3 regions of the Colwellia sp. BRX9-1 genome follow, and region 1 is predicted to be linked to each of the others. Evidence: predicted binding sites of a transcription regulator. Region 1 holds the regulator's gene; each other region holds the start of a gene.

Region 1 (7,587 bases):
ACTTGATTACCATCAATTCCCAACACCTGGAAAAATAAGTGTTGAATTAACCACGGCCGCTGAAACTAGCCGTGATTTAGCACTCGCCTATAGCCCAGGTGTTGCTGAACCGGTTCGCGCAATTGCGGCAAATCCCGATGATGTTTACAAATATACGGGCAAAGGCAATACCGTCGCTGTTATTACCAATGGTACCGCTATTTTAGGGTTAGGTAATCTAGGTGGTATGGCGGCTAAGCCGGTAATGGAAGGCAAAGCATTATTATTTAAGCGATTTGCAGGTATTAATTCATTTGATATCGAAGTTAAACATAAGACAGTTGAAGAATTTATAAATACGGTCGCCAACATCGCTGACAGTTTTGGTGGTATTAACTTAGAAGATATTAAAGCACCAGAGTGTTTTGCTATTGAAAAGGCACTTATTGAACGTTGTAAAATACCGGTATTTCACGATGACCAACATGGTACGGCTATTGTTACTGCTGCTGGAATGATCAATGCCTTGGAAATCCAAGGTAAAAGTATTAAAGATGCCAACATTATTTGTCTTGGCGCAGGCGCAGCAGCGATTGCTTGTATGGAACTATTAATCAAATGTGGCGCTCAGCGCGAAAAAATCTACATGCTTGATACTAAAGGTGTCATTCACACCCGACGTGATGATCTTAACGAATATAAGCGTATGTTTGCTAATAATACTGATAAACGTACCCTTGAAGATGTTATCGATGGCGCAGATGTATTTGTTGGTGTTTCTGGACCTAATCTACTTTCTGCTGAGCATGTAAAATTAATGGCACCCAATCCAATTATCTTTGCTTGTTCAAACCCAGATCCTGAAATAAAACCCTCATTAGCGCTTGCTGTTCGTGATGATCTTATTATTGCTACGGGTCGCTCTGATTACCCTAACCAGGTCAATAATGTGTTATGTTTTCCTTTTATTTTTCGTGGCGCTTTAGATGTTCGCGCTAGAACGATTAACGATGAGATGAAAATTGCCGCTGTTCATGCAATTCGTGAATTAGCAAAGGAACCTGTTTCGCAAGAAGTGTTAGATGCTAGTGGTGAGAAAAGTTTGACCTTTGGTAAGGAGTATATTATCCCTAAGCCGATGGATCCACGTTTGTGTGGTCGAGTAGCGCTTGCCGTTGCTAAAGCGGCGGTTGAGTCTGGAGTGGCAGCCCTAGAATTACCTGAAAACTATATGGAATAATCAGTAGTATTTATTAATAACGCTGTAAAAGGAGAGCTCGACTCTCCTTTTTTTATTTATGACAAATAGTAGGTTATTAAGGGCAAGTGGTCATGGTGACTCCAAGGCATCGATGTATTAGCTGCATTATTACCTCTTGTACGTCATCTATATTCCTGAAAAATCATTAATACTTGCACCTCTGTAGACAATGTCACCGATGGCAAAGCATAACAATATTGAGTAGGACGAATAACAATGAAAACTTCAACGAAAGCCGTTTTACTCTCAGCACTTGTTTACCCGGGTATTGGCCAACTAATGTGTCACGCTTATCGACGGGCTACGTTATTTATTTTAAGTTTTTCTGTGACGGTATATTTGTATATTGAAGAAGTGATGAGGCAATATCAGCCACTTATTAATAAAGTTAAATCAGGTGACGTTGCGCTCAATAGCCAAGCACTGATCGCTGAGATGTCAAAAAATCCCATTATTGTTGACCCTATCTTAATGAGTACATTAACCTATACGCTATTAACTTGTTGGTTACTGGCTATTGTAGATGCTTACCGTATGGGCATAAAAAAAGACGCCAGAGCGTCTTTTTGAGGAAGTGTATTAAAACCCTAAGCTACTCGTCTTCAATTTCAAATTGACTGAAGTCGGTAATACCTTTTGCTATTAAGGCTTCGCGCACACTTTTAGGTAGCATCTCTGTATTGTCTTTTGTTAAATCGCCATCATCAGGAAGAGGCTGTCCGGTAAAAGCATGCAGAAAAGCTTCACATAACAATTCGCTGTTAGTTGCATGGCGTAAGTTGTTAACTTGCCGACGAGTACGTTCATCCGTTAACACTTTCAGTACCCGCAACGGGATTGAGACCGTGATTTTTTTAACTTGCTCACTTTTTTTACCATGTTCGGCGTATGGTTTTATATAATCGCCATTCCACTTTGCCATTTAATTACCTTTGTTTAGCTAAATTACTTTTTATAAGTTAGATTTTACTGGTTGTTGGCGTTGAGTCAATAACGAATGTGTAGAAGTTTAGAAGTCTAAAGTTCTTGACCGACAAAAGTAAAGCGTTTAGAGTTATAGACGTCCAAACATCTATTTGATTTTACTGCCCGATTGGAGCAAAAAATGACAAGCAAAAAACCAGCAACATTAGCTGTTAGAGCCGGCATTAATAGTGATGAACATCACGGTGCGGTTGTTCCTGCCATTCATTTATCGAGTACTTATGCTTTAAAAGGCTTCAACAATAAGCGCCAATTTGATTATTCCAGAACAGGCAACCCCACTCGAAGCACGTTTGCACAAGCTATCGCTGATTTAGAGCAGGGTGCTGTAGGCATTGTTACCAGCACAGGAATGTCAGCGGTGCACTTAATCTGTCAGTTACTGACAACAAAAGATACGGTTGTTATTCCACATGATTGCTATGGTGGAAGTTATCGCTTGTTTACTCACCTAGCAAAACGTGGCTTATTTAATGTGATTGTTGTTGATCAAAACGATGATCAAGCGTTAGCGCAAGCGCTTGAAAAAAAGCCAAGATTAGTTTTGATTGAGTCACCCAGTAACCCATTATTACGGCTGATTGATATAAAAAAGGTTACTCAAGCCAGTCATGCTGTTGGTGCTTTAGTGGCAGTAGATAATACGTTTCTTTCTCCCTTGTTACAGCAACCGCTATTATTAGGTGCTGATATTGTTTTTCACTCGACAACTAAATATATTAATGGTCATAGTGATGTTGTGGGTGGGGTGTTAGTAACAAAAGAAAAAGAACTGGGTGAAGAGCTAGCGTGGTGGGCAAATTGTATTGGTATTACGGGTTCACCTTTCGACAGTTATCTGGCATTACGTGGCTTAAAAACCTTACCACTGCGCATGAAACAGCATCAAGAAAATGCTAATGCTGTTGCAAAATACTTAGAAAATCATCGAGCGATTAACGCGGTATACTTTCCTGGTTTAAAAAATCACCCGGGACACGAAATTGCTAAGCGTCAGCAAAAAGATTTTGGCGCTATGATGAGTTTCGAAATAAAAGGTGGTGTTGAAGCGGTTAAAGTACTCTTTGACAACTTATCACTCTTTACCTTGGCACAGTCATTAGGTGGCGTTGAAAGTTTAATCAGTCATCCATCAACGATGACCCATGCAGGTATGGAAATTGAAGCACAAATTGCAGCGGGTATTACTCAATCTTTAATCCGAATTTCTGTGGGTATTGAAGATGTTAGTGATATTATTAATGACTTAGAACAAGCTTTATCGGCAAGCCAAATTTAAAGTTGTAGACTATTTTTAGTAGAAGAATTAATGAGTGAAAATGACACAGTCAAATACAGTAGAACAATTATCATCAGGGAATAATCAACTGGCGAAGCATGCTATTCATGTACATAAATTTGGTGGCAGTAGCTTAGCAACTACCCAATGTATTGAACGTGTGGTTGATATTATTCGTCAAAACTGTCAATTAAATGATTTAGTTGTTGTTTCGGCAAATGGAAACACTACGGATGACTTATTCAATATTTATAAACTCGCACTTGAAAAAAGTGACGAGCTGTTTTTGGCTATTGAAACACTAGAGAAATCACAAAGCACATTAATTGGTGAGTTATTGAACCCTAGCAGTGCAGCAGACCTTATCAAGGTTTTGTCTGATGATATAACACAATTAACGGCTTGGTTATCTGATCAGCCAAGCCAACACCATGCAGATATGTTGGCATTTGGTGAGCTGTGGTCGGCGCGTTTATTATCGGCGGTGTTAAGTGAAAAAGTTTGTCCAAGTTATGCTATTGATGCGCGTGACTTTCTGGTTATCAATAATGATAAAGACTGTGCAGTCGACAATCAGCAAAGTAGTCAAAATTTTCAGCAGAACTTACAAAAAGGAAAGTTGGCGGTTATTACTGGCTATATCACTAAAAATTCTCAAGGTGAAACCTGTACTTTAGGTCGTAATGGTAGTGACTATTCAGCAACAATTATTGCATCACTGTCGGGTGCGCTGAATGTTACCCTATGGACTGACGTTGATGGCATTTATAGTGCCGATCCTCGTATTGTACCACTTGCCCGTAAATTACATCGCTTACCTAATGGTGTCGCGAAAGAATTGGGCCGCTTAGGTAACCCGGTTCTGCATGCAAAAACCTTACAGCCGCTCACTAACCACAGCACACACCTTCATGTAGCAAGTAGCTTTGATCCTGAAATTTCTGGTACAGAGATAGGAAAATTTGGTCAAATTGCTAAACAGGAGTTGTCGGTTACCTCGCTTAACGATCTGTTACTGGTAAAATCGACCAGTTTAGCCGGTTCGTTTGGTGAACAAGCCAGTAATGAGTTTTCTGCGATATGTAGTGATGTTCAGCAAGGCTTTATGGTTATCCACCAAACACAACAAAAATTAGTGAGTCAGTGGCTGGCGAGTCATGATACCGAAGTATCATTCACACCAGTGTCGATTATAGCGATTGTTGGTCATAGTGTGGTAAATCAAGGTAATATCCAAGCGCGTTTTAAACGTGCCCTCAAACATACTCATGTACTGCAGGTGGTGAACTCGTTAAGTGAGCATAGTATTATCGCCATTCTTCAGCAGAGTTGTACCGGTGAGTTACTTAATAATGTTCATTATGATATGACTAAAGACGCTCGACACATAGGTGTTGTTGTTTCAGGGCTTGGTAATATAGGTCAACGATTCTTAGACTTGTTACCCGCGCAACTCAATCGAGTCTCTGTGTTAGAGAACGTTCATTTAGTCGGTTTAGTCACTTCTAAAAAAGCACTGCTTAATACCGATGGTATCGATGTTAATCAAGCAATGTCGCTTTATGAAAGAGATGCTACGCCTTGTGATAATGCTTTATTGATGTCGTGGTTAACGAACCATCCTTACGACGAATTAATTGTTGTCGATATCACCCCTAGCGAACATTTTAGTGATTTATACAGTGAGTTCTTTAAAGAAGGTATTCATGTTATTGGTGCCAATAAATGGGCGGCTTCTGCCAGTACCGCTCGCTATAATGACTTAGTATTAACCGCGGCTGAAAATAAAAGCTTATGGTTAGGCAGTACTACTGTTGGCGCCGGTTTACCGGTTAACTTTGCCATTAACGATTTATTGAAAAGTGGCGATAAGATAACGGAGATATCAGGAATTTTTTCAGGCACGCTTTCTTGGCTATTTGAAACCTACGATGCCAGTGTACCGTTTTCAACCTTATTAATGGATGCCTTATCACAAGGGATCACTGAACCCGATCCACGAGAAGATCTGTCTGGGCGAGATGTGCAACGAAAATTACTGATTTTAGCGCGTATGGCAGGTTTTGAATTATCACTTGATGATATTGAATGCGAAAATTTAGTGCCAGAATCCTTACAAGGGTTATCAACGACGGAATTTTTAGCAAAGTCAGCAGACTTGGACAGTTACTTTGCTGAACAACTCACTAGCGCATCTAAACAGCAAGCCTGTATTCGTTATATTGCAAAATTCTGTGTCAACGAACAAGGCCAATTGAGCGCTAAGGTTTATCTTGCGACGCTTGCTAAGAATGATCCCTTTGCCTCTTTAACTCCGGGTGATAATATCTTTTTAATTAAGAGCCATTGGTATCAAGATAACCCGCTTATTATTCGTGGACCAGGCGCGGGTCGTGATGTTACTGCGGGTGGCCTACATTCAGACTTAGTGAGTATTTGCCAGCAACTGGCCGGTAAAAAACACCAAGTTAAAATCAAAGGTCTAAGTTAAATTAGCTTAATCTAGCTATCATCATTATTACTACACTAGGCATTAATACGCTAAATGAGAAAAAGCACAACTTGTAGGTTGTGCTTTTTCTCAATCGATACTAATAAACACTTGTCTGTTATCGCATTATTAACTAGCATTTAGATAATTAAAAAAATTAGCTACTTAGCACAGGCACCAAGTTGTATTTACATGGAAAATAAAACCTATAGCGACAGCTATTTTACCAGCCAAGTAAAAAGTCTTTTAAGCAGAATTTATGGCCACAGCCAATTAAATGATTCCGTTCTTGATCGTGCGATTGAGTACTATGAAAAACAATCTTTTATTGAGCATAAGTTAGATGAACTCAAGCAAAATATTGAAAAAGTTAGTCGGCAAACAGCCACGGATAAAGCTAAAACTTTACGGGTAAGACTCGAACGTGAACAACGCAATTATTACGAGGAATTACGCTTTGAACGCAATGAGCGTCATCAACATCTCTATAAACTCTGTAAAGAGATCATCAAGTTGTCTGAGGGTGATTGCTTTGAAGACAGTAATCGTAAATCTAGCCAGCTTTTAGGTACCATACAATTAGTGAGTCCCACCCAGGGGCGAAAAATTGCTTTAACCAACGAGCAACATAAACCGCTTTATAAAAGCGTGTTATGTTTGCGTTTACTTGACCGACTATGCATGGATCAACATATTGTTGAGCCCTATATCAAGAGTGCTTTGGGGGATATCAACGCAGAGCAATATCAAACGTTGGCTCAAGATAACCCCGAGGCGTATCAAGCCTTTGTAGAGAAAGTAAAAATTCCACTGGTCATGGCGGCGCTATTACAAGATATCGGTAATAACCACCCCGAGTCGCTAGTCATTTTGCGTGGTGCAGATTATCAAAAAGATCCCCATCGAACCTTACCTATTGAAGAGCGAAAAGTACTCTTACAAATAAATTATCGAGAAACGGTTAAGTATCTTATTGATGGTATTGGCGCGGGTATATATATTGGTAATTCAAAAAAAGATCGCGACGAGCACAATGTCGTTGAGCATAAAAAATTATTGTTCATTAAGCATTTACTCAAAAGTGCCGTCAACCCAAAGAAGGGTATTGGCAACCTTCTTAAAGTACCACAAATATACAGTTCTATTATCTTGTCGACAAAAGATAGCTATAACTACAAATTATTACCGAAAGTTTATTATGTTCTTAATCAAAACGCGGAGCGGGGAGCTTGTTGTCAAGCAGTGGTTAATGCACTGACAAAAATTACTGGCCATTTTCCACAAGGTTATGGTGTTACCTATGTCCCGTATGAGCAAGATATTAACGACCGCTATGAATATGCCATCGTCAGCCAGCTTTATCCTGCAAATGCTGATTATCCTATTTGCCGAACGGCAACACGCAACTTAGCCTTCATAAGTCATGGACAAGAGATAGTCATTAAAAAATCTGCTAATTTATATTTTACTGAAACAGCTAAAAATTTCTCTACTATCAGTAAAGAGCGCCTCCATGAAATATTAGAGTTGTTAGTGTCAAATTCCCATGAGCGTAAACAACTAGATCTACTTCCTCGCTGTTGGCAGCCAGGA
Region 2 (7,587 bases), on a different contig from region 1:
GGTGAATCGTCTTGACTGACAGCCAGCGCTAATTTTTGCCGACAAACATAGCGTTGGCGACCTTTGACTAAGGTGAAATTAAAATCTAAGCCTGAATGTTTTTTTAAGAAGGGTAAATCTTTATCCACTAATTGTTCTTGTAGCGCAACTGTTGCAGTAGAAATACAGACCTTTTTTTGACGTGACATCGCTAACGGAATAGCGCCTAATGAATAAGCCAAGGATTTACCCGTACCGGTGCCGGCTTCTATGGTAATAATTTTTCGCGCTTTATCGTATTCTCCCGCAAGAGTTTTAGCTATTTCGGCAATCAAAAAAGTTTGCTGTTTTCTTGGATGAAAGTTTTCTAAATTTTCACCAATGGTTTTATACGATGTGCGAATTGCTACTTTAATTTTATCGCTTAGCATGCTGTTAGCCATTTAGGGTTCATTAGGTTATATACTCATTCCAGTTAAATAGGCTGAATCCTGTATCTTCAAATAGGATGAGTATATACTGCTGTATGTATTAACAGTTTATCGTTATCCGCAACGAATTAAAATAATTAATGTCATTAACTGTAGAAAAATTAACGCCTAGCTTGAATTATGGCTTTTTATTAACCCGTCAAGCCTATGATACCAAACAAGGTATCGAATTGTCTTTATGGGTTAAAACCCTTCAAGGTGCTGTTAATGTTATTGTGCAAAATCAACAGGCATTATTTTTTGTTGAACAAACGCAGCAACTACTCGCGCAAAGTCTCCTGTCGGAGCAGCGAATAGTAACGGCTAAAGTTACCCCGCTTGCGCTTAAAACCTTTAATCAACAACTCGTCAGTGGCTTTTATTTTTCAACGATGCGTGAATTCTATCGCGCACGCGATGTTTTAAAACAAGCCCAAATAAAATGCTATGAAGACGATTTTCGCCCTGATGAACGCTTTTTAATGGAGCGCTTTATTACCGCTGGTATTGAATTTATCCCTCGGTTAACAGCTTCATCGGTAACCGAATCTGCCAAACAGTTTTCACAGACTAACTTTGCTACCTTTTATAGTGACAAATGCCGTGCAACGGATAAGACTCAGTTACTTGATGATATTGCTTTAACTATGGTATCACTTGATATTGAGTGTTCAATGGCAGGGGAGCTTTATTCTATTGGCTTACATTCTCATAAAATGTCTGATGGTAAGCCGATAAAATGTGTTTTGATGATCGGTGATCAAAACAAGTTTTTAGCAAAAATAACGCAGTCCAAGTTATCTGACGCTGAGGCGACAGAAATCGCAGAGCACATCGTTTGGCTTGACAATGAACAAGCGTTGCTCGCTGAGCTGATCGCTTGGATAAAAATCCACGACCCCGACATTTTTATTGGTTGGAACGTGATTAACTTTGATTTTAATTTGCTACAAAAACGCTGTGATATTTATAATATCCCTTTTAATATCGGCCGCAATGATAAGTCACCTCGCTGGCGAACACGTTCGGCAGGCGGTAGTCAAAATGAGCAAAAATTTATTGATGTCGCTGGCAGAGTGGTCCTTGATGGTATTGATTTACTAAAAAACGCGACTTATAACTTTCCAAGTTTTTCCCTTGATTTTGTTGCCAATGCCTTATTAGGTAAAGGGAAGAAGGTTGATGATGTTGACAATAGAATGCAAGAGATTAACGACAACTTTACCAATGACAAGCTAGCTTTAGCCGCTTATAACCTTGAAGATTGCCATTTAGTTACCCTGATCTTTGAACAATCTCTATTACTAGAATTCACGCGTTTGCGCGCCAAACTAACTGGTTTATCTATAGACCGTATTGGCGGCTCTGTGGCAGCGTTTACCAATTTATATTTACCTAAATTACACCGTAGTGGTTATATTGCGCCCAATATGGGCGATGGCTTGCAAGGGCTAATTTCTCCTGGTGGTTATGTGATGGACTCTATTCCGGGTTTATATAAAAATGTTTTAGTACTTGATTTTAAAAGTCTTTACCCCTCTATTATTCGAAGTTTTAATATTGATCCTATGGGCCTAATTGAAGGTTTACAATCACCTGAAACTAGTATCAAAGGTTTTGATGGTGCTTATTTCTCTAGAGATAAGCATTTTTTACCTGAAATTATTAATGAGTTGTGGTTAGAGCGTGATATCGCTAAAAAAGATAAAAATGCGGCATTGTCGCAAGCGATAAAAATTATTATGAATTCGTTTTACGGGGTCTTAGGCTCTACGGGATGTCGATTTTTTGATCCACGTTTATCGGGCTCAATCACTAAACGAAGCCATGAATTATTAATCACCACTAAAATGTGGCTAGAAGATGATGGTTATCAAGTTATTTATGGTGATACCGATTCTATTTTTGTCAGTGTTGACGATGATTTTAGTCACCAGCAATGTCAAAAGCTGGGTAAAACCTTACAAGATAAAATTAATCTTAGGTGGCAAGCAACGCTTAAAAAAGAATTTGCGATAGAAAGCCAACTTGAAATTGAGTTTGAAACACATTTTAGCCAATTTTTGATGCCAACCATCAGAGGGCAAGATGTCGGTACTAAGAAGCGTTATGCTGGCATTGTAGAAAAGAATGGCTCATCAGAATTGATTTTTAAAGGCTTAGAAAGCGTCCGCACCGATTGGACTGAACTGGCTAAAACTTTTCAACGAGAGTTGTATTTAAAAATATTTAATGGCGAACCTTTTGCTGACTATGTACGCAATATTGTTACTCAAACATCAGCAGGGCAATTAGATCATTTACTGGTGTATCGTAAACGCATTCGTAGGCAGTTAGATCATTACGTTAAAAACGTGCCTCCACATGTGAAAGCGGCACGTTTAGCCGATGATATAAACAAGATAAATAAGCAACCGCTAAAATATCAGCAACGTGGTTGGATAGAGTACTTGATCACGACTTCTGGACCGCAAGCAAAAGGTTATGTTAACGCGCCACTCGATTACCAGTTTTATATCGATCGGCAATTAGCGACCGTTGCTGATGCTATTTTACCTTTTGTCGGGAGTAGTTTCGAAAAATTAACCAGTGATCAAATGAACTTGTTTCAATAGCCTCTGCTGTTTTAATTAATATAAATAAATCGTGCATCATGCTTGGAAAGATCATAAGGTGACTTTATTGAGTTAGCTATTTAGATGGCTAAATGAATTTTATGTTTTAGGATGAAAGATCATGATCAACGATACCAAAATAGTCAATGCGGGACGAAAATCAAAATGGACACGTGGCGTTGTTAATCCCCCAGTAGAACGTGCATCAACCGTTGTTTTTAATACGGTTAAAGAAATGAATCACGCAACAGCAAATCGTGGTAATCAAGTACTTTTCTATGGCAGAAGAGGCACCTCAACGGCTTTTGCTTTCGCCGATGCTATGACTGATCTCGAAGGAGGCGCTGGTTGTGCCATTTATCCATCGGGTACTGCGGCGATCACTAATGCTATTCTTTCGTTTGTTAAAACCGGTGACCATATCCTTATGGTCGATACGGCTTATGAACCCACGCGTGATTTTTGCGATAAAATATTGGTCAATATTGGCGTTGAAACGACTTATTACGATCCAACTATTGGCCGAGATATAGCCAGACTTATTAAAGAAAACACCCGACTTATTTTCTTAGAGTCTCCTGGCTCTATTACCATGGAAGTTCAAGATGTTCCCGGTATAGCTGAAGTTGCTCACCAGCATGGCTGTATGGTTATGCTCGATAATACTTGGGCTGCAGGGGTTAATTTTCAACCTTTTGATTATGGTGTCGATATTTCGATTCAAGCAGCGACTAAATATATCGTTGGTCATTCAGATGTGATGTTAGGTACGGCAATAGCCACTGAAGAGTATTGGCCACAACTGCGTGAAAACAGTTATCTGATGGGGCAATGTACTTCACCCGATGATCTATATTTGGCAATGCGTGGCATTCGTACCTTAGGTGTGCGTTTAAAACAACATCAAATTAGTGCGCTAAAAGTGGCTAATTGGTTAGCAACACGCGAAGAAGTTGATGTTATTCTTCATCCTGCATTCGAATCGTGTCCGGGCCATGAATATTTTAAGCGTGACTTTACTGGTGCTAACGGTTTGTTTTCATTTGTGTTAACCCGCGGTGATAAGCAATCACTTAATGCCTTACTTGATGGTATGGAACATTTTAAAATGGGCTATTCGTGGGGCGGTTTTGAAAGTTTAATTTTGGGTAATACCAATGTTGGGCGTTTGCGAACAGCGACAAAGTGGAATTATGAATATCCATTAATTCGCCTGCATATAGGTTTAGAGGATGTTGATGACTTAATTGCCGACCTTGCTCGAGGCTTTGATAGATTGAACACTGCCTTAGAAAATAAATCTTAGACAGTATTTTATTAAAAAATAAAGCTTAGGCTTTACGCGTTAAAAGTTTGGAATTTACATGCTGCTATGCACAACACAAAGGTTAACCATTAGGCACCTGAATGAGCAGGACCATGAATTTGTTCTGCAATTATTGAATGATGATGCTTTTATTAAAAACATTGGTGATAAAGGGGTTAGAGAGACTAAAGATGCAATTGCCTACTTAGTTAATGGTCCACTAGCAAGCTATAGCGAACAGGGTTTTGGGTTAAATTTAGTCGCTTTGAAAAGTGATAATACACCGATTGGACTCTGTGGTTTGTTAAAGCGGACTGAATTGGAATTCCCTGACTTAGGTTATGCCTTGTTACCTGAATATTGTTCGCAAGGCTTTGCTCGAGAAGCCTCATTAGCCGTATTAAAAGTTGCTTATGACAATAATTATGCAGCAAATGTTGTCGCGATCACCTCACTAGAAAATACTCCCTCTAACGTATTATTAAAAAAGCTTGGTTTTGTATTTGAACAGACTATAGAGTTTTATGGGTCAACCAATAATCTTTATAAAGTTAGACTGGCTTCAATTTTTGAACAGTAACCAACTTTAAAGACAGTAACGTTTAACACTAGGATATGGACTTAAGTGTAAATATCCTAGTGTTGCCAATTTCCTCTCAAACCGTTTACATTAGGGTAAAGGACAAACCTCTAGCTCTTTTTGTTGATAATAATCAGCGGTTAGCCCGAGTAATTGTGGCACTGTTGCCGCAATTACAATAGAAGAGAAAGTGCCCACTAAAATCCCTGAAAATAGCGCAATAGAAAACCCCGCTAAAGACTCCCCGGCAAAACCCCATACAGCCATAATAGTCACTAAGGTTGTTCCTGAGGTGATCATCGTTCGCACTAAGGTTGATTTAATGGCTTGATTGATCACTTCATCTATTGTGGTGTCATGGGTAGATTTCATTATTTCTCTGATTTTGTCACCGACAATAATAGAGTCATTTAACGAGTAACCTACAATAGCTAATAAACTCGCTAATATTGTTAAATCAAAGGGGATACCAAACCATGCAAAAAGCCCGAGTACAATAAGTACATCATGAAAAAGGGCAATAACAGCCCCCGCAGCTAAACGCCATTCAAATCTAAAAGACAAATACATTAAGATAACAATGATTGCGGTTAATAGTGCTAAGCCACCTTGGTTAATTAAGTCTTCTCCGACTTGGCTGCCAATGTAAATAGCATCTTGAGGGCTAATGTTTAGTTGATTTTTGTCAGCAAAATCAGATAGCCATGCCTTATCTTGTAAACTGACGTTATTATCTGCTTGTTGAACACTCCAATGAGTCCCTTGCTCTGCAGAGGTCAGTTTAAAGCTTTCTGGAAGATAGTTACTGAGTAAGTTATTCATATCCTGTTGACTGAGTGATTTCTCGGTTGAAAATTCAGTTAAGTAACCACCGGTAAAATCTAAACCAAGTGCTAAACCTTTATTTAATAGTCCTACTAGCGCTATAACAACAAAAATCATAGCTATAAAACAACCCACTAGGCGAAAAACACTTAATTTAGACGTGCTATTTATTTTAAAATTTTTCATACATTAACACCTAATAATTGAGCTTTATTTTTTCGAATGACAAGGTTTGTTAAACTTTTAGAAACAAAAACGCCGGTGAACATACTGGTTAAAATACCTAAACACAAAATAAGGGCAAAACCTTTTACTGGGCCGTTGCCTATGGTGTATAAAATAATACCAGTGATCATGGTGGTTACATTGGCATCAAGAATTGTTGAAAATGCACTTTTATAGCCTTGCTCAACAGCTGAGAGCACTTTATGTCCACGCTTTAACTCTTCTTTTATCCGCTCAAAGATAAGTACATTGGTATCTACAGCCATACCAACCGTCAATACTAAACCAGCAATACCCGGAAGTGTTAGTACTGCCCCAGGGAGTAACGACATCAACCCTAGTAAGCTTATTAAGTTTAATGTTAACGCTACATTAGCGATAAGCCCCAAAGTTCTATACCAAAAAACCATGAATAACAAAGTAAACCCCATGCCTATACTCAGTGCTTTTATACCATTTTTGATATTATTTTCGCCGAGTGTCGCTTCAATGGTGCGCTGTTTTACTATAGTTACTGGCGCTGTTAGCGAACCTGCTCGCAATAATAATGACAGTTCTTGTGCCGCATGTTGGCTGGGCATGTTGGTAATACTAAACTGTGAACCTAAGTGTTGTTGAATGGTGGCAACATTAATTATTTTACTTTTTTTGACCATTTGATCACCAGCATCTCGATAGAACTCAGAAAACACCGTCACCATAGCATTACCAATATTTTGCTTAGAAAATTGCGACATCTTCTTACCACCTAAGGCATCTAAGGTGAGGTTGACTAAAGGCATGCTCATTTGATCTTGTCCTGCGCGAGCATTTTCGATATTACTACCTGAAAAAACTACCTGACTGTTTAAGGTAAACGTTCTGCCATGTTCGTCCGCCATGCGTAATATACCTGCTGCATTTGAGTTTTCGGCAAGCTGATAAAAATCAAGTGATGCCGTGGCACCTATAATACGTTTTGCTTCCTCGGGATCATGAACACCAGGCAATTCAATACGAATATGGTTTTTACCTTGTTGAAGTGTAACCGCTTCGGTTATTCCCAACTCAGCTATTCTTCCACGCATCGTTTTTAATGTTTGCTGCATAGTTTCTTGGCGAAATTGAGCTTTTTTTTGCGAGGAGTATGACAAGATCACTTGGTCATTTTGATTTTTTTGTTGAGATAAATCAGGGTAGGCTGCTTTTATTTGAGTGAAAAGTATAGCCATTTTACTTTTGTCAGCGTTAGAAAAATTCACCGAAAGGTTTTGATTGTCCGCATCACTAGTAAGATCAATCTTATGTTGAACAACACTAACGCCTCGAATACGTTCTTCCATAGCAAGGGTTTTTATTGCTAATGCGATGTTTTTAAGTCGGTCAAATAAAGCTTGTTTTGTGTCGACATCAAGTACAAATAATACTCCACCACTTAAATCTAAGCCTAATTTTATTGGCTTAGCGTCGAATGATTGCAACCATGAGGGTACGCCACTTATCACCGAGGTCTCAACCCGATAATGATTAAACTCATTAGATAAACGTGTGTTAACTGACGCTATGTCGGCTGTATTACTGAGTGTTATTGACGTTGTCTTATCAATA
Region 3 (7,587 bases), on a different contig from region 1:
CAGATCCTGCTTGGTATCGAAGTTTGTTAACAATAGGCACCAGTAGACGTTGGCGAGAAAACAATGCCATTTCTCGAATTGTCACATTTTCGTGCTCTGCACCACTGTTAATATTATTAATAGAGGTATAAATTTTTTCATCTTTGGTCTCAGCCATAACATCATTTTGCTCATGGGTTTCCCAAAACTCTTTTTTCTTACTCGTTTCAATCGCTAAATTTCTTTCTTTCGCTAATAACTCTTCTTGAGTGTAGGCGAGCTCGTCTAATAAGAATTGTTCTTCAGAGAATTTAAAGGCTTTCGAGAAGATGATAATTTTATCATTACTGCTGAGTTGGATATTGCTCTTAGAATTTTTATCAGCAAACACATTGGCTAAATTAAACTGTAAAATTTCAATATTACGGGCACTATCGATTTCTCTAACGACAATGCCGTAATTTAAATCGGCGTAAGGTAATAGGTGAGCGTCAGCATTGGTAATAACATCGGATAACAACATGTTTTGTTGTAACTGGTATTTACCTGGACGTGCTACAGCGCCTATTAAAGTAATTGAATCGACATATAAGTCTGAGCTTTTTAACACTCTAATAAAATCACCCGCTTGAACTTTTTCAGCTTTTTGGGTTTTATCAGATAAATCAATATTTAGGATACTACGTAAATCGCTTTTGTTATAACGCTCTACGATAGTAGATTTTGGGTAAGCCGCGGGTAAAAGTCCGCCAGCCATTTTAATGACATTAGAAAAGTCGTCTGATTGGCTCAATTCATAAATAGCAGGACGTCTTACTTCGCCGGCAATTGACACAGACTTGCCTTGAGGAGGAATAAAAACGACATCGCCTGATTGCAACAAAATATCACTTGATGAATCACCTTCAATTAATAAGTCATATAAATCGACTTGTTGAATTAGCTTCCCTGAACGTTTTACTTGAATATTTCTTAATGAGCCAATATCACTGACACCACCTGCAGCAAAAATGGCATGGGTGACTGAAGATAATGAACTTAACGTATAGGGGCCAGGTTTATAAGCTTCACCTAAAACAAATATACGCATAGAGCGTAATTCAGCTAAGCTAACCACCACATTAACACCAATAATTTTTTGTTGAATTTTATTAACAACAAAAGTCTTTAATTCTGAAAATGTTAATCCTGCAACACTAATGGGGCCCAGGTTAGGAAAAACCAACTCACCTTCACGTGTCACCGTTAATTGCATTTCACGATTTTCTTTACCGAAAACCTGTATTGAAACTGAGTCTCCCGTACCTAAGATATACCCTTCTGGAATGGCAATATCCATAACCGGAGAGAATGTTGTTGGCGAATTTGCAAATACATCTAAACCGAACCGTGGCAAGGTCTTAAAAATAGCTTCAGCTTTCTCTGTTTCTTCGGCATCTTTGGCTTTAAGGTTTTCATTGTTCAGGCTATTTATATCGCGTGGCATTACCTGTGTATTAATAGAAGCGTTTTGTGTATTACTTCCTGATAACTGAGCCTCAATAGCATTTAAATCGACGCCCATACTTTTGGCTAATGCTTGTTGTTGAGATTTAGGTAACTTTTTAAATTGTTCAATTTGCTGAGCAGACACTTGCTGGGCATGTAAATTTAAAGAAAGCGCAAAAAGTAAAAAGGTTGCTATAAGATAGCGAGTAATGTTCATCATTGGGGCAATAAATTTCCTATAAATGCGAGGTATAACATTAGCTCAATACTTATAAACCATAAAAATTAATAATGGCCAAATATATCGACTAAATAAGTTCTAAAATTAACGTTTGGAGTTTATCAGTAACAAGCTATTGAATAAAGTAACTTGCTTACCTTTTATAACGTCAAATAATTAATTTTGGGGAGTCTGTTTATTATTTTTCTTTCTAAAAATATCAAAAGTAACTAAAACATTACATCTGCTTAATCAAATCTCGATGCCAAACTATTGCCTTTCATGGCAAGCACAGGTATAACACACGCTGACTTTCGCAAATAAATTTGACAATAATTACAGCGCAAAGAACTTATTTCAATATTTTAAAATGTTTTTAGCGAATTAAAATAATAATATTTATCTGTAATTTACACTTATCTTAGAGGAATTTTTTATGAGCAAACCTGATTCAGGTTCTTTTTTTGGCCATCCGGCAGGGTTACAAACGCTGTTTGTTACAGAAATGTGGGAGCGCATGAGTTATTACGGTATGCGTATGCTACTTGTATTATTTATGACCGCTACTTTACAAGAAGGAGGCTTAAGTTTAACTGTAGCTTCTGCAGCTGCTATATATGGTTTATATACTGGTAGTGTTTATTTTATGGGCTTACCAGGCGGTTGGATAGCTGACCGATTAATTGGTGGTCAAAAAGCAGTTTGGTACGGCGCAATCATTATTATGATTGGCCATATCATCTTAGCTATTCCGAATGACACCACCTTTTTTATTGGTTTAATCGTCGTCATTTTAGGTACGGGTTTATTAAAACCAAATATTGGCGCTATGGTGGGTCAATTATACTCAGATGAAGATGTTCGCCGTGATAGTGGTTATGCCATTTATTATATGGGCATCAATTTAGGTTCAGTTATTGGCTATGCAGTTTGTGGCTACTTAATGGAAAATGTTGGTTGGCATTGGGCGTTTGGCGCCGCAGCTATTGGTATGGCATTAGGTTTAATTCAATACAAATTGACTACCCCTAAGCTTCAAGGTATTGGAGAAAAGCCAGTATATCCTATGTCAGAGAAAGCACAAAAAACCAGCTGGACAATTATTGGTATTGTTTTAGCGGTTATTGCGTTTGTTACCTATGCTACTTTTCAAGGCATTATTACTATTGTTCCTGTAACTGTCGCTCAATACGTTGCCGTAGCATTCTCTGCAATTTTCGTTATTTATTATGCGGTAATATATTTTGGTAGTAACCTAACGCAAAATGAAAAGAAAAAACTCTGGGCATTATTATTGATCTGTATTGCATCAGCTTGTTTTTGGTCGGGCTTTGAGCAAGCGGGTTCGTCGATGAATTTATTTGCGCGCGATTATACTGACCGCGTCATTGGATCATTTGAAATACCTACGGGTTGGTTTCAATCTGCAAACTCGTTTTTTATCGTTTTACTATCACCCTTTTTTGCTGCTTTATGGATTAACTTAGGTAAAAGACTGGTAAGTCCTTCTTATGGTATAAAGTGTGCTGTTGGACTAATCATCATGGCGAGTGGTTTTATCGTGATGTTTTTTGCTGCACAATATGCTGCTTCAGGAATGAAAGTTGCCCCTTACTGGTTAGTAGCAACTTACTTCCTACATACAGTTGGTGAGCTTTGTTTAAGCCCTGTAGCACTTAGCGCGGTAAGTAAATTATCACCTAAACGCTTTGCAGGACAAATGATGGGCGTATTTGTTTTAACTTATTCAATAGGTAATATAATTTCTGGTTTATTAGCCGGTAATTACGATCCAAATAACGTCGCGCAAATACCTTCGCTTTATATTCAAATTAGCTTATTTAGCATTGGTATTGGTTTAATCATTTTGTTGGTTGGTTTCAAATCTAGATTTTGGGAAAACTTGCCTGATGATTCAGAAGCATCTACGACTAACGCAAATGGTTCAACGGCAACGACTAACGCTTAGTTAACTATCGTTCATCGTTAAAGTGATTTTGAAAAGCCAACATTTATTGTTGGCTTTTTTATAGCTAATTTTTACTGTAACTTACTTGTTGTTAGGCTTATTTTATAAGGGGTTAAATATCATGAAAACAAGAGATGTGCTTCGCAAAGAAATTCGCTATCAACGCAGTTTATTGAGCGCTGACCAGCAAGCGGAACAATCACTTTTATTATCTAAAAGACTCATTAAAGAACAAGTAGTCAAAGGCGTTCAACACATCGCGATTTATTTAGCCAATGATGGCGAGTTAAATACTCAGCCTTTTATTGATTGGTGCTGGCAAAATAACATCACCGTATATTTACCGGTAATACATCCTTTTAGTAAGAATAACTTACTCTTTTTAAAATATGCTGAGACGTCTATTCTCGTCAAAAACAAATATGGTATTTTAGAGCCTAAGCTTAACGTGCAAGATATAATAACGGTCGCTCAGCTTGATATTATTTTTACTCCCTTAGTCGCCTTTGACCGATATGGTAATCGCTTAGGCATGGGCGGTGGCTTTTATGACCGAACACTTTCGGCTTGGCATGCTCAATATCAACAAAATAAACAAGCTAAACCCTTACCAGTTGGCTTAGCTCACGATTGCCAAAAAGTTAACACTATTCCCTTTGAAAGTTGGGATATTCCACTGCCTAAAATTATCACTCCAACCACCAGCTATAACTTCGATATTTAATCATCTGCTGATATACTTCTACCTAATTTCCCCTCGCTAATTAGGATTCACATGACACAAGATGAAATGAAGAAGGCAGCAGCCCTTAAAGCACTAGAATTTATTAAAAACGATACCATTGTTGGCGTAGGCACAGGGTCTACTGTTAATCACTTTATTGACGCCCTAGCAACAATCAAAGACGACATTGAAGGTGCAGTTTCTAGCTCTGAAGCGTCGACTCAAAAATTGAAAGCCCATGGTATCGAAGTGTTTGAATTGAATAATGTCGGTAGCGTTGATGTTTATGTTGATGGCGCTGATGAAATTACTGAATATCTGTCGATGATAAAAGGTGGTGGTGCTGCACTAACCCGAGAGAAAATTGTCGCGGCCGTAGCAAAAACATTTGTCTGTATTGCCGATGAAAGTAAACAAGTAAAAATGCTAGGAAAATTTCCTTTACCGGTAGAAGTTATTCCGATGGCACGAAGCTATGTAGCGCGCGAACTTGTTAAGTTAGGTGGTGACCCGGTCTATCGCCAAGGCGTAATTACCGATAACGGTTGTGTGATTCTCGATGTGCATAACTTAGAGATACTTGATCCTAAAAAACTTGAAAGCGATATTAATGCCATTGTAGGTGTTGTTACTAATGGGTTATTTGCACTACGTGGCGCTGATGTTTTAATTTTAGGCACTCAAGATGGCGCAAAACTCATAAAATAAATCTTTAGAGTTTATACACTATATGCTAGTTTAGAAATCTAGCCATCTAAACACTTTATATTTGGTTAAGGCAATGACCACTATAGTCCTACATGAGATATTAGAAAATGAGCAATAATTCATTAGCAAAAGAAAAAATTAAGATTTTATTACTTGAAGGTGTCCACCCGAGCGCTGTTGAAGAGTTAAAAATGAAAGGCTACAGCAACATTGAATGTATTAGTACATCCCTTGCTGAAGAAGATTTGATCAAAAAAATTGCTAATGTTCACTTTATTGGTATTCGTTCTCGTACTCAGTTAACTGACCATGTACTAAGCCATGCTAAAAAACTCGCGGCTATTGGTTGTTTCTGTATAGGTACTAACCAAGTTGAAATTAAAGCGGCACAAAAACGTGGCATTCCAGTATTTAATGCCCCGTTTTCAAATACACGATCGGTTGCCGAACTAGTATTAGGTGAAACCTTATTATTATTACGTGGTATTCCTGAAAAAAGCGCAAAAGCTCATCGTGGTGAATGGAATAAATCTGCGGCTGGCTCGGTAGAAGCTCGTGGCAAAACTTTAGGTATTATTGGTTACGGCCATATTGGCATGCAATTAGGCATTTTAGCTGAAACCTTAGGTATGCGAGTACGCTTTTATGATATCGAAACCAAACTTCCGTTAGGTAATGCGAGCCAAGCATCAAGTTTAAAAGTTTTATTAAAAGAAGCTGATGTAGTTAGCTTACACGTACCTGAAACGGTTCAAACTCAAAACATGATGGCAGCAAAAGAATTTGCACTCATGAAAGACGGTGTTATTTTTATCAATGCTTCTCGTGGTACTGTCGTTGATATTGACGCATTAGCTGAAGCGCTTAAAAGTAAAAAAGTCGCTGGCGCAGCAATCGATGTTTTCCCTGTTGAACCCAAAGGTAATGATGAAGAGTTTATTTCACCATTACGCGCATTCGACAACGTTATTTTGACACCACATATTGGTGGGAGTACCAAAGAAGCCCAGTCTAATATCGGCTTAGAAGTTGCCAGCAAAATGGCAAAATACTCTGACAACGGTTCAACACTTTCGGCTGTAAACTTCCCTGAAGTTTCTTTGCCTGGTCATACGGGAACAAGCCGCTTATTACATATACACCGTAACCAACCGGGTGTGTTAACCCAAATTAACCAAGCATTTGCTAAGCACAATATTAATATTGCTGCACAGTACTTACAAACAGACGATCAAATTGGTTATGTAGTTATTGATATCGAAGCACAAGATAGTGTATTAGCATTACGTGAATTAAAACAAATTGACGGCACAATACGCGCACGTATTCTTCATTAATTTTTCTGAGTATTTAGCGTAAACAATAAAAAACGAGACTTAATAAGTCTCGTTTTTTTTATTGCCACATTAACGAGCCATCATTTGACCGTTTAAAAAAACCGATTACAGCCCCGATAATAATGAAATGAAAGAACTTGTAGTCATACTGATTTTATTTCAGTATCTGGTCTTTAAGTGGTTAGGTACGAGATCCTGAAACAAGTTCAGGATGACGGCGATTGGGTTCATACTGATGGGGTTTGGGTTCACACTAAACTTGTTTCAGTATCCACTCTCGTCATGCTGAATTTATTTCAGTATCTGGGCTTTGGGTTGTTAAAGACGAGATCCTGAAACGAGTTCAGGATGACGGCGGTTGAGTTCATACTGATGGGGTTTGGGTTCATCCTGATGGAGTTTGGATTCATGCTGAACTTGTTTCTGTTCCACTCCCGTCATGTTGAATTTATTTCAGTATCTGGGCTTTGGGTTGTTAAGGACGAGATCCTGAAACAAGTTCAGGATGACGGCGTTTTGGGTTCATACTGATGGGGTTTGAGTTCATGCTGATGGAGTTTGGATTCATGCTGAACTTGTTTCAGCTTCCATTCCCGTCATGCTGAATTTATTTCAGTATCCATTCCCGTCATGCTGAATTTATTTCAGTATCTGGGCTTTGGGTTGTTAAGAACGAGATCCTGAAACAAGTCCAGGATGACGGCGGTTGAGTTCATACTGATGGGGTTTGGGTTCATCCTGATGGAGTTTGGATTCATGCTGAACTTGTTTCTGTTCCACTCCCGTCATGTTGAATTTATTTCAGTATCTGGTCTTTGGGTTGTTAAGGACGAGATCCTGAAACAAGTTCAGGATGACGGAGTTTGGGTTCATTCTGATGGGGGTTGAGTTCATGCTAATGGTAGGTTGGGTTCACACTGAACTTGTTTCAGTATCCATTCCCGTCATGCTGAATTTATTTCTGTTTCCATTCTCGTCATGCTGAACTTGTTTCAGTATCTGGTCTTCGAGTTTTTAGGTACGAGATCCTGAAACAAGTTCAGGATGACGGCGTTTGGCTTCATTCTGACGAAGTTTGGGTTCATTCTGACGGAGCTTGAATTCATCCTGGTGGAGTTTGAGTTCATCCTGAATTTATTTCAATTTCCACTCTCGTCATGCT

Evidence for each region. The regulator MetJ, encoded in region 1, represses methionine synthesis genes. The targets are predictions, from matches to a motif close to TAGACGTCTAGACGTCTA.
Region 2: H4J76_RS15285 (cystathionine beta-lyase) is a predicted target of MetJ. The motif match lies at 3,138-3,155, and genes of this name have one in related genera.
Region 3: serA (phosphoglycerate dehydrogenase) is a predicted target of MetJ. The motif match lies at 5,120-5,137, and genes of this name have one in related genera.

The regions. Positions count from the first base shown of each region.
Region 1 is NZ_JACGVM010000012.1:39,426-47,012, reverse strand. It holds gene H4J76_RS12180 (malic enzyme-like NAD(P)-binding protein) at 1-1,219, shown strand, start outside; gene H4J76_RS12175 (hypothetical protein) at 1,457-1,810, shown strand; gene metJ (met regulon transcriptional regulator MetJ) at 1,833-2,162, opposite strand; gene metB (cystathionine gamma-synthase) at 2,346-3,503, shown strand; gene metL (bifunctional aspartate kinase/homoserine dehydrogenase II) at 3,544-5,994, shown strand; gene H4J76_RS12155 (hypothetical protein) at 6,187-7,587, shown strand, end outside.
Region 2 is NZ_JACGVM010000018.1:23,134-30,720, reverse strand. It holds gene dinG (ATP-dependent DNA helicase DinG) at 1-410, opposite strand, end outside; gene H4J76_RS15290 (DNA polymerase II) at 551-3,064, shown strand; gene H4J76_RS15285 (cystathionine beta-lyase) at 3,186-4,370, shown strand; gene H4J76_RS15280 (GNAT family N-acetyltransferase) at 4,429-4,950, shown strand; gene secF (protein translocase subunit SecF) at 5,041-5,961, opposite strand; gene secD (protein translocase subunit SecD) at 5,958-7,587, opposite strand, start outside.
Region 3 is NZ_JACGVM010000001.1:564,894-572,480, reverse strand. It holds gene H4J76_RS02625 (SLBB domain-containing protein) at 1-1,687, opposite strand, end outside; gene H4J76_RS02620 (peptide MFS transporter) at 2,124-3,656, shown strand; gene H4J76_RS02615 (5-formyltetrahydrofolate cyclo-ligase) at 3,778-4,380, shown strand; gene rpiA (ribose-5-phosphate isomerase RpiA) at 4,432-5,088, shown strand; gene serA (phosphoglycerate dehydrogenase) at 5,196-6,425, shown strand.